DNA from 3 places in the Streptomyces sp. NPDC046821 genome. Region 1 is predicted to be linked to each of the others. Evidence: predicted binding sites of a transcription regulator. Region 1 holds the regulator's gene; each other region holds the start of a gene.

Region 1 (3,275 bases):
CGCTGCGGGCCCGAAGGGCCCTCGTTGGAGGGGCGGTGGCGGGAGACGGGTGGGAGCATTCGGCTGACGATAGGAAGGGCGAACGGCCGTGCGGTTACGACACGCCGAAGCGTGCGGCCAGCTCGGCACGCTGGGCCCGGACAAACTCCGCATTCACCGCGGCTCCGTGTCCGGGCACGTACACGGCGTCCTCACCGCCGAGTTCGAGCAGCCGGTCGAGCGCGGCCGGCCAGTGGCGCGGTATCGCGTCCGGCCCCGCCTGCGGCTCGCCCGACTCCTCCACGAGATCACCGCAGAACACGATCTCCGGCGTACCCGGCACCAGGACCGCCAGGTCGTGCGCGGTGTGCCCAGGGCCCACGTTCGCCAGCAGCACCCGGAGACCGCCGCCCAGGCTGAGGGTCCACTCGCCGGACACGCGGTGGTGCGGCACGACGAGCACGTCCGCCGCCCCCGCGGCCTCCCCGGGCGGCACCCCGTGCGCGACCGCGTCGGCCCGCAACTCGTCCCGCCCCCGCGCGAGCACCGTGTCGATGCCGGCGGCCCCGTACACCTCGACCCCGGCGAACGCCGCCGCGCCGAGAACATGATCGAAATGGGGGTGCGTCAGAGCGATATGCGTCACGCGCGCGTGCGGACCGAGCAGGCGCCGGGTGGCCGCCCGCAGCGCCGCGCCCTCACGAAGTGATGAACCCGCGTCGACGAGCAGCGCCCCGTCCTCGCCCACCACGAGGCCCGTCGTGCAGTCCCAGCCCGGCAGCCGGACCCGCCCCACCCGAGAGGACAGCTCCTCCCACCCCACGACATTCCAGTCCAGGTCACCCATGACCTTGACGCTAGCGCCCTTGCCGGGCCCGTACCCGGCGGCCGTACACTGATCCGGAGACCATTGGCACTCAACCGCGTCGAGTGCCAACCGCAAGGCGAAGCCGCAGGACGAGACAGCTGGAGGTGCGCGCGATGCTCAGTGAACGCCGGCTCGAAGTGCTGCGCGCGATCGTCCAGGACTACGTGGGGACCGAGGAGCCGGTCGGCTCCAAGGCGCTCACCGAGCGGCACAGCCTCGGCGTCTCACCGGCGACGGTGCGCAACGACATGGCGGCGCTGGAGGAGGAGGGCTTCATCGCCCAGCCTCACACCAGCGCCGGGCGCATCCCCACCGACAAGGGCTACCGCCTGTTCGTGGACAAGCTCACGGCGGTCAAGCCGATGACGGGGCCCGAGCGCCGCGCCATCCAGAACTTCCTCGACGGAGCCGTCGACCTCGACGACGTCGTCGGCCGGACCGTGCGGCTGCTCGCGCAGCTGACCCGGCAGGTCGCCGTGGTGCAGTACCCCTCCCTGACGCGCTCCACCGTGCGCCATGTGGAACTGCTCTCGCTCGCCGCCGCCCGCCTGATGCTCGTACTGATCACGGACACCGGGCGCGTCGAGCAGCGGATGATCGACTGCCCGGCGCCCTTCGGCGAGACCTCCCTCGCCGATCTGCGGGCCAGGCTCAACAGCAGGGTCGCGGGACGCCGCTTCGCGGACGTGCCGCAGCTCGTGCAGGATCTTCCGGAGTCCTTCGACACGGAGGACCGCGGCACGGTCTCGACGGTGCTCTCCACCCTCCTGGAGACGCTCGTCGAGGAGACCGAGGAACGGCTGATGATCGGCGGCACCGCCAATCTCACCCGCTTCGGACATGACTTTCCCCTCACCATCCGGCCCGTTCTGGAAGCGCTCGAAGAGCAGGTCGTGCTCCTCAAGCTCCTCGGTGAGGTCAATGATTCGGGCATGGCCGTACGGATCGGTCACGAGAACGCCCATGAGGGACTCAACTCCACGTCCGTGGTGTCGGTCGGCTACGGTTCGGGCGGCGAGGCAGTAGCCAAGCTCGGCGTCGTCGGACCGACACGCATGGATTACCCGGGAACGATGGGAGCAGTACGCGCAGTGGCACGTTACGTCGGACAGATCCTGGCGGAGTCGTAAGTGGCCACGGACTACTACGCCGTACTCGGCGTGCGCCGCGACGCCTCCCAGGACGAGATCAAGAAGGCCTTCCGCAGGCTTGCCCGCGAGCTTCACCCGGACGTGAATCCGGACCCGAAGACGCAGGAGCGGTTCAAGGAGATCAACGCCGCCTACGAGGTGTTGTCGGACCCGCAGAAGAAGCAGGTCTACGACCTCGGGGGCGACCCCCTCTCGCAGTCGGGCGGAGGCGGGGCCGGCGGCTTCGGCGCCGGTGGCTTCGGGAACTTCTCCGACATCATGGACGCGTTCTTCGGGACGGCGTCCCAGCGTGGTCCCCGGTCGCGCACGCGCCGCGGCCAGGACGCCATGATCCGGCTCGAGATCGAGCTGGACGAGGCCGCCTTCGGGACCACCAAGGACATCCAGGTCGACACGGCCATCGTCTGTACGACCTGCAGCGGCGAAGGCGCCGCGCCGGGTACGTCCGCGCAGACCTGTGACATGTGCCGCGGCCGCGGCGAGGTCTCGCAGGTCACGCGGTCCTTCCTCGGCCAGGTCATGACGTCGCGGCCCTGCCCGCAGTGCCAGGGCTTCGGCACCGTCGTGCCGACGCCGTGCCCGGAGTGCGCCGGCGACGGCCGCATCCGCTCGCGGCGCACGCTCACCGTGAAGATCCCCGCAGGTGTCGACAACGGCACGCGGATCCAGCTCGCGGGCGAGGGCGAGGTCGGCCCCGGCGGCGGTCCCGCCGGTGACCTGTACGTCGAGATCCACGAGCTGCCGCACCCCGTGTTCCAGCGGCGTGGCGACGATCTGCACTGCACCGTCACCATTCCGATGACGGCGGCGGCGCTCGGCACGAAGGTGCCGCTCGAGACGCTCGACGGGCTCGAGGAGATCGACATCCGGCCGGGCACGCAGTCCGGGCAGTCCGTTCCGCTGCACGGCCGTGGCATCACGCATCTGCGGGGTGGCGGGCGCGGGGATCTCATCGTGCATGTCGAGGTGCTCACGCCTTCGAAGCTGGATCCTGAGCAGGAGCGGGTGCTGCGGGAGCTGGCGAAGATGCGGGGGGAGGAGCGGCCTACGGGGCAGTTCCAGCCGGGGCAGCAGGGGCTTTTCTCGCGGCTCAAGGATGCGTTCAACGGTCGCTAGGCCTTAGTGGGCAGCCCCCGAGTGCTGTTGCCCGGCACTTGGGGCTGTGCCCACCCTCCCCCACTCTCGGCTTCGCTCGAGCGGGGGGACCCCCATCGCCCTGCGGAACGCCTGCCCACAGCGGTTTCGCATGTAAATACCTGTACCGGAAGGCTAGATTC
Region 2 (3,275 bases), on a different contig from region 1:
CGCCGCCGGCGAGCTTCGCGAGGCGCTCCTGGAGCTTCTCGCGGTCCCAGTCGGAGTCCGTGTTCTCGATCTCGGCCTTGATCTGGTTGACGCGGCCGGCGACCTCGTCGGAGTTGCCGCCACCGTCGACGATCGTGGTGTCGTCCTTGGTGATGGTCACGCGACGGGCGCTGCCGAGCACGTCCAGACCGGCCTGGTCCAGCTTGAGGCCGACCTCTTCGGCGATGACGGTGGCACCGGTGAGGGTGGCCATGTCGCCGAGCATCGCCTTGCGGCGGTCACCGAAGCCGGGCGCCTTGACGGCGACGGCGTTGAACGTGCCGCGGATCTTGTTCACGACCAGGGTCGACAGGGCCTCGCCCTCGACGTCCTCGGCGATGATCAGGAGCGGCTTGGAGCCACCGGCCTGGATGACCTTCTCCAGCAGCGGCAGCATGTCCTGGATGGAGGAGATCTTGCCCTGGTTGATGAGGATGTAGGGGTCCTCGAGCACGGCCTCCATGCGCTCCTGGTCCGTCACGAAGTACGGAGACAGGTAGCCCTTGTCGAACGCCATGCCCTCGGTGAAGTCCAGCTCCAGACCGAAGGTGTTGGACTCCTCGACGGTGATGACACCGTCCTTGCCGACCTTGTCCATCGCCTCGGCGATGAGCTCGCCGACCTGCTGGTCCTGCGCGGAGAGCGCGGCCACGGCGGCGATGTCGGACTTGTCCTCGATCGGGCGGGCGGTCGCGAGGAGCTCCTCGGACACGGCCTTGACCGCGGCGTCGATGCCCTTCTTCAGGGCGGCCGGGGAGGCGCCGGCGGCGACGTTGCGCAGGCCTTCCTTGACCAGGGCCTGGGCGAGCACGGTGGCGGTGGTGGTGCCGTCACCCGCGATGTCGTTGGTCTTGGTCGCCACCTCCTTCACCAGCTGGGCGCCGAGGTTCTCGTACGGGTCGTCGACCTCGACCTCACGGGCGATGGTGACACCGTCGTTGGTGATGGTGGGAGCGCCGAACTTCTTGTCGATGACGACGTTGCGGCCCTTGGGGCCGATCGTCACCTTGACCGTGTCGGCAAGCTTGTTGACGCCGCGCTCAAGGGCGCGACGGGCGTCCTCGTCGAACTTCAGGATCTTCGCCATGGAGCTGTCTGTCCTCTCGAACGAACTACGCCCCCGACACCCGGCACACTGTGAAGATTCGCAGCTGAGTAACGGGGAGCCAGGGGCGCAGAACTAAAACAATGGGTGAATTACTTCTCGACGATCGCGAGCACGTCGCGAGCCGAGAGGACGAGGTACTCCTCGCCGTTGTACTTCACCTCGGTGCCGCCGTACTTGCTGTACAGCACGATGTCGCCGGTCTTCACGTCGAGCGGCAGGCGCTCGCCGTTCTCGAAGCGGCCCGGACCGACGGCGAGGACGACGCCCTCCTGGGGCTTCTCCTTCGCGGTGTCCGGGATGACCAGGCCAGAGGCGGTGGTCTGCTCGGCGTCGAGCGGCTGGACCACGATGCGGTCCTCGAGCGGCTTGATGGCAACCTTGGAGCTGGTGGTCGTCACGATCCGACCTCCCCCTTCGGAGATCACGGGGTTAACTGTCTGAGGTGGCGACCAGGTGGATCCGTCGTCGCGGGTGCCGGACCTGCCCGTCGCTATTGGCACTCTCCAGTGGGGAGTGCCAGGGCCGAGACTATGACTGCAATTAGCACTCGGTCAAGCGGAGTGCCAATTCACTCTCGGCGCGTCCTCGCCCCGCCCCGCCACCCGCTCCTCGCCCCGCCCCACCGCTCGCCCCACCCGGCGGCCGGTCCGCCGTCTCACACGTAGTCCTCCAGCCGCCCGACCGTGAACCCCTCGTCCTGGATACGGCGCACCATCCGCGCCGTCGCGTCGGCGAGCGTCGCGCCGCCCGGGGCCTGGGCCAGGACGATGTCCCCGGGGCGCAGCCGGTCACCGTTCCGTTCGGCTCGCCACAGGACCACGGCGTCGACCCCGCAGGTCGCGGCCGCGCGCAGGGTGTCCTGGCCGTAGTTACCGAAGGGCGGACGCAGGAGGCGGGGGCTGCTGCCGAAGCGTCCGGCGAGCCGGTCCTGCTGGACGCAGATCTCCGCGTGCTGCTCGGCGTACGGGAGGGCGGGCAGGAAGTGACCGTTGATGGTCTGGTTCTGCACGCCGGCGCCGAGGCGGCGGAGCGCGCCGGCGTGGTCGCGGCCGGGGCCCGCGACGCGGTCCGTGAGGAACACCGTGACGGGCAGCCGCAGATCGCGGACCAGGCCGGCGAGTCGCGGGTCGCCGGCGGCACCGTCGTCGAAGGTCAGGAAGACGACCCGGTCGCGGGTGCGGACGTGGTCCACGACGGGCGGGAGCGCGTACGCGTTCCGGGCCGCGCGGGACGCGGGGTGCGCCGGGGGCTCGGGCGCCGCGGCGAGCGGCGCGCGGAGGCCCCAGTGGCGGTAGGCGTCGCGGGCGGGGACCTTAAGGGGCGCGACGGGTGCGGTGTCAGGGGCGTGCGCGCCGGTGTGGGCGGGGTCTCCCGCGCCCACGTGGGCGGAGCCGTTCGTACGGTGGTGGAGCAGGCGGCGTGACTTCGAATGGTGCGCCGGAGCCTTCAGCACCGTGGCCGAGGCCGACCCCCCGCCCGGGCTCCCCGGCGACTTCCCCCTCCCCCGCTCACCCGCGCTCCCCACGCCGCCGGCAGGCAGGACCGTCGGCGCCTCGTGACCGTGCCGTACCTTCTGCGCGGCCTGCGCCGCCCTCCGGCCGAGCCGTTCGATCGGGCTCACGGACTGGGCGCACCCGGTGAGCAACGCGGAGGACAGGACCCCGGCGGCCAGCGCCGTCGCGAGCAGCCGCCGGGGGCCGGAACGCGTACGGGCCTGATGCGCCCGTACGGACGTCAATGTCACAGGTAGTCCTCCAGCTTGGCCACGGCGTATCCCTTACTGGTCACGTACTTCATGAGCCGGCGGACCATGTCGGGCATCGTGCCCTTCCATTCGTCCGGGCCACGGAAATGGGTCAGGATGATGTCGCCGGGGCGCAGTTGCTTGTCCTCCTCGCGCCATTCGAAGTGGTCGACGAAGGCCTCCTCGTTCCAGATCGGCGCGTACTCGATGCCGCAGGCCTTGGCGGCGCGCAGCGTGTCCTGGTTGAAGTTGCCGAAGGGCGGGCGCATGAGCAGGGGCCGTTCGCCGAACTGCTCCTCCATGATGTCCTGCATTCCGCAGATCTCGCGCTTCTGCCCCTCGTAGGACAGGCCCGGCAGGTAGGGGTGGGTCAGCGTGTGGTTG
Region 3 (3,275 bases), on a different contig from region 1:
GCCGTACTACGGCGAGGGCTCCAAGACCCTCGCGTACGAGATCTGCGAGCAGCTCGGCTGGCAGCTGCCGGACCAGCTGGTCATCCCGATCGCGTCCGGTTCGCAGTTCACGAAGATCGACAAGGGTCTGCAGGAGCTGATCAAGCTCGGGCTCGTCGAGGACAAGCCGTACAAGCTGTTCGGTGCGCAGGCCGAGGGCTGCTCGCCGGTGTCGGTCGCGTTCAAGAACGGCCACGACGTGGTGCGGCCGCAGAAGCCGAACACGATCGCCAAGTCGCTCGCGATCGGTAACCCGGCCGACGGTCCCTACGTGCTGGACATCGCTCGTCGCACCGGTGGTGCGGTGGAGGATGTGAACGACGAGCAGGTTGTCGACGCGATCAAGCTGCTGGCTCGGACTGAGGGCATCTTTGCGGAGACCGCCGGTGGTGTGACGCTCGGCGTGACCAAGAAGCTGATCGAGGCCGGGCTTATTGACCCGTCGCTGACCACCGTTGTGCTGAACACGGGTGACGGGCTGAAGACGCTGGACGCGGTGGCTGAGAGCTCTCAGGCTACGGCCACGATTCGGCCCAGCCTTGAGGCGTTCCGCGCCGCTGGGCTCGCCGAGTAAGTCTCCCCCAACCCGCCCCTTCCCGAGACTGGGGGCTCTGCCCCCAGACCCCCGCTCCTCAAACGCCGGAGGGGCTGAATAGCTGAGGTGAACTCATGAGCGTGAACGTCCGGATCCCCACCATCCTGCGTACCTACACCGGTGGTCAGGCCGAGGTGGCTGCTGAGGGTGGGAATCTCTCCGAGGTCATCGCCGACCTGGAGAAGAACCACGCGGGCATCGCCGCGCGCGTCCTGGACGACCAGGGCAAGCTCCGCCGCTTCGTGAACGTCTACGTCAACGACGACGACGTCCGCTTCGAGCAGGGCCTGGAGACGGCCACCGCGGACGGCGCGAGTGTGTCGATCATCCCCGCCGTCGCCGGCGGCTGATCAACAGCACGAAGAGTTAACGGAATTGCCCCCTCCCGGAGAGAAACGGAGGGGGCAATTCTGCATGGTTGAGCGCGGTAGAGTGTGGGAACAGCGCTCGCGGCTTGTGCCCAGTGCATATATGAAGTCGGCCGTCGGCCGACAAGAAGCAGCCAAACTGCCCCTACCTTATTGGGTGTTCGTGGCATTTGTCGGGCCCGAGTTGCCCCGGATTCCCGTAAATCCGCCGCTTATAACCGCTCTGCCTGGCCCAGAATTCGCGCCCGATTGCCCTGTTGCAGAGGGCAGTTGGGCAAGTACATTCAGCCGCGGTCGACGCGTTCCGGCGCACACCCCCAACCCTTTGGGGCGTGAGGTCTGACCCGGGTCCGCGAAGTGCGGCCTCGCGCAAGGGCCAGTAATAGGGGAGTTAGGCATGGCTCAGGGCACCGTCAAGTGGTTCAACGCGGAGAAGGGGTACGGCTTCATCGCGGTCGACGGTGGTGCGGATGTTTTCGTCCACTACAGCGCCATCCAGATGGACGGCTACCGCACCCTTGAAGAGGGTCAGCGAGTCGAATTCGAGATCTCGCAGGGCCAGAAGGGTCCGCAGGCGGACATGGTCAAGCTCGCCGTCGGCTGAGTACGACGCGATCGGCCACCGACGCACTCACGCCGAGAGGCCTGTGCCCCCAACGGGGTACAGGCCTCTCGTGCGTTCCCGGACAGGCGTCCGGACGCGCTCCCGGGCCGTCTCAAGGGCTGGCCGAGAACCCCGTAGGCGCTTGCACTCTCCTAGGGCGAGTGCTAATCATTGGCGTTAGCACTCTGAAGGTGAGAGTGACAGAACTTGGATCGGGTCGGTGAGGCTCGCACGCCGGGTGGGGCAAGGAACCACAAGGTGCGCAGGCCGTCCGTCGCGGGCACCAGCACGGTCCGTTTGCTTGCTTTTCCACCCCGTCCGGGAGGACCACTTCACATGGCCAAGATCATCGCGTTCGACGAGGAGGCACGGCGCGGCCTCGAGCGCGGCATGAACCAGCTCGCCGACGCCGTCAAGGTGACCCTGGGCCCCAAGGGTCGCAACGTCGTCCTCGAGAAGAAGTGGGGTGCCCCCACGATCACCAACGATGGTGTTTCCATCGCCAAGGAGATCGAGCTCGAGGACCCGTACGAGAAGATCGGCGCCGAGCTGGTCAAGGAGGTCGCGAAGAAGACGGACGACGTCGCCGGTGACGGCACGACGACCGCGACCGTCCTGGCCCAGGCCCTGGTGCGCGAGGGTCTGCGCAACGTGGCCGCCGGTGCCAACCCGATGGCTCTGAAGCGCGGTATCGAGAAGGCCGTCGAGGCCGTCTCCGCCGCTCTCCTCGAGCAGGCCAAGGATGTCGAGACCAAGGAGCAGATCGCTTCTACGGCCTCCATCTCGGCCGCCGACACCCAGATCGGCGAGCTCATCGCCGAGGCCATGGACAAGGTCGGCAAGGAAGGCGTCATCACCGTCGAGGAGTCCCAGACCTTCGGTCTGGAGCTTGAGCTCACCGAGGGTATGCGCTTCGACAAGGGCTACATCTCGGCGTACTTCGCCACCGACATGGAGCGTATGGAGTCGTCGCTCGACGACCCGTACATCCTCATCGTCAACTCGAAGATCGGCAACGTGAAGGACCTCCTTCCGCTGCTCGAGAAGGTCATGCAGTCCGGCAAGCCGCTGCTGATCATCGCCGAGGACGTCGAGGGCGAGGCCCTGTCGACCCTGGTCGTCAACAAGATCCGTGGCACCTTCAAGTCCGTCGCCGTCAAGGCCCCGGGCTTCGGTGACCGCCGCAAGGCCATGCTCGGCGACATCGCCATCCTCACCGGTGGCACCGTCATCTCCGAGGAGGTCGGCCTCAAGCTGGAGAACGCCGGTCTCGACCTGCTCGGCCGCGCCCGCAAGGTCGTCATCACCAAGGACGAGACGACGATCGTCGACGGCGCCGGTGACAGCGACCAGGTCCAGGGTCGCGTCAACCAGATCCGTGCCGAGATCGAGAACTCGGACAGCGACTACGACCGCGAGAAGCTGCAGGAGCGCCTGGCGAAGCTCGCCGGCGGTGTTGCGGTCATCAAGGCCGGTGCCGCGACCGAGGTCGAGCTCAAGGAGCGCAAGCACCGCATCGAGGACGCCGTTCGCAACGCGAAGGCGGCCGTCGAGGAGGGCATCGTCGCCGGTGGTGGCGTGGCCCTGCTGCAGGCCTCCGCGGTCTTCGACAAGCTGGAGCTCGAGGGTGACGAGGCGACCGGCGCGAACGCCGTGAAGCTCGCCCTGG

The links. The regulator HrcA, encoded in region 1, represses chaperone genes, less so after heat shock. The targets are predictions, from matches to a motif close to TTNGCACTCNGNNNNNCNGAGTGCNAA.
Region 2: the regulator HrcA is predicted to act here: its motif matches at 1,688-1,714, upstream of groES (co-chaperone GroES).
Region 3: the regulator HrcA is predicted to act here: its motif matches at 1,748-1,774, upstream of groL (chaperonin GroEL).

The regions. Positions count from the first base shown of each region.
Region 1 covers NZ_JBEYYB010000020.1:27,156-30,430, reverse strand. The annotation lists gene ABZ893_RS32585 (DUF3097 domain-containing protein) at 1-59, opposite strand, end outside; gene ABZ893_RS32580 (MBL fold metallo-hydrolase) at 95-826, opposite strand; gene hrcA (heat-inducible transcriptional repressor HrcA) at 961-1,977, shown strand; gene dnaJ (molecular chaperone DnaJ) at 1,978-3,114, shown strand.
Region 2 covers NZ_JBEYYB010000012.1:75,339-78,613, forward strand. The annotation lists gene groL (chaperonin GroEL) at 1-1,126, opposite strand, end outside; gene groES (co-chaperone GroES) at 1,237-1,545, opposite strand; gene ABZ893_RS24665 (polysaccharide deacetylase family protein) at 1,803-2,891, opposite strand; gene ABZ893_RS24670 (polysaccharide deacetylase family protein) at 2,888-3,275, opposite strand, start outside.
Region 3 covers NZ_JBEYYB010000007.1:131,102-134,376, forward strand. The annotation lists gene thrC (threonine synthase) at 1-613, shown strand, start outside; gene ABZ893_RS15700 (MoaD/ThiS family protein) at 709-984, shown strand; gene ABZ893_RS15705 (cold-shock protein) at 1,400-1,606, shown strand; gene groL (chaperonin GroEL) at 1,943-3,275, shown strand, end outside.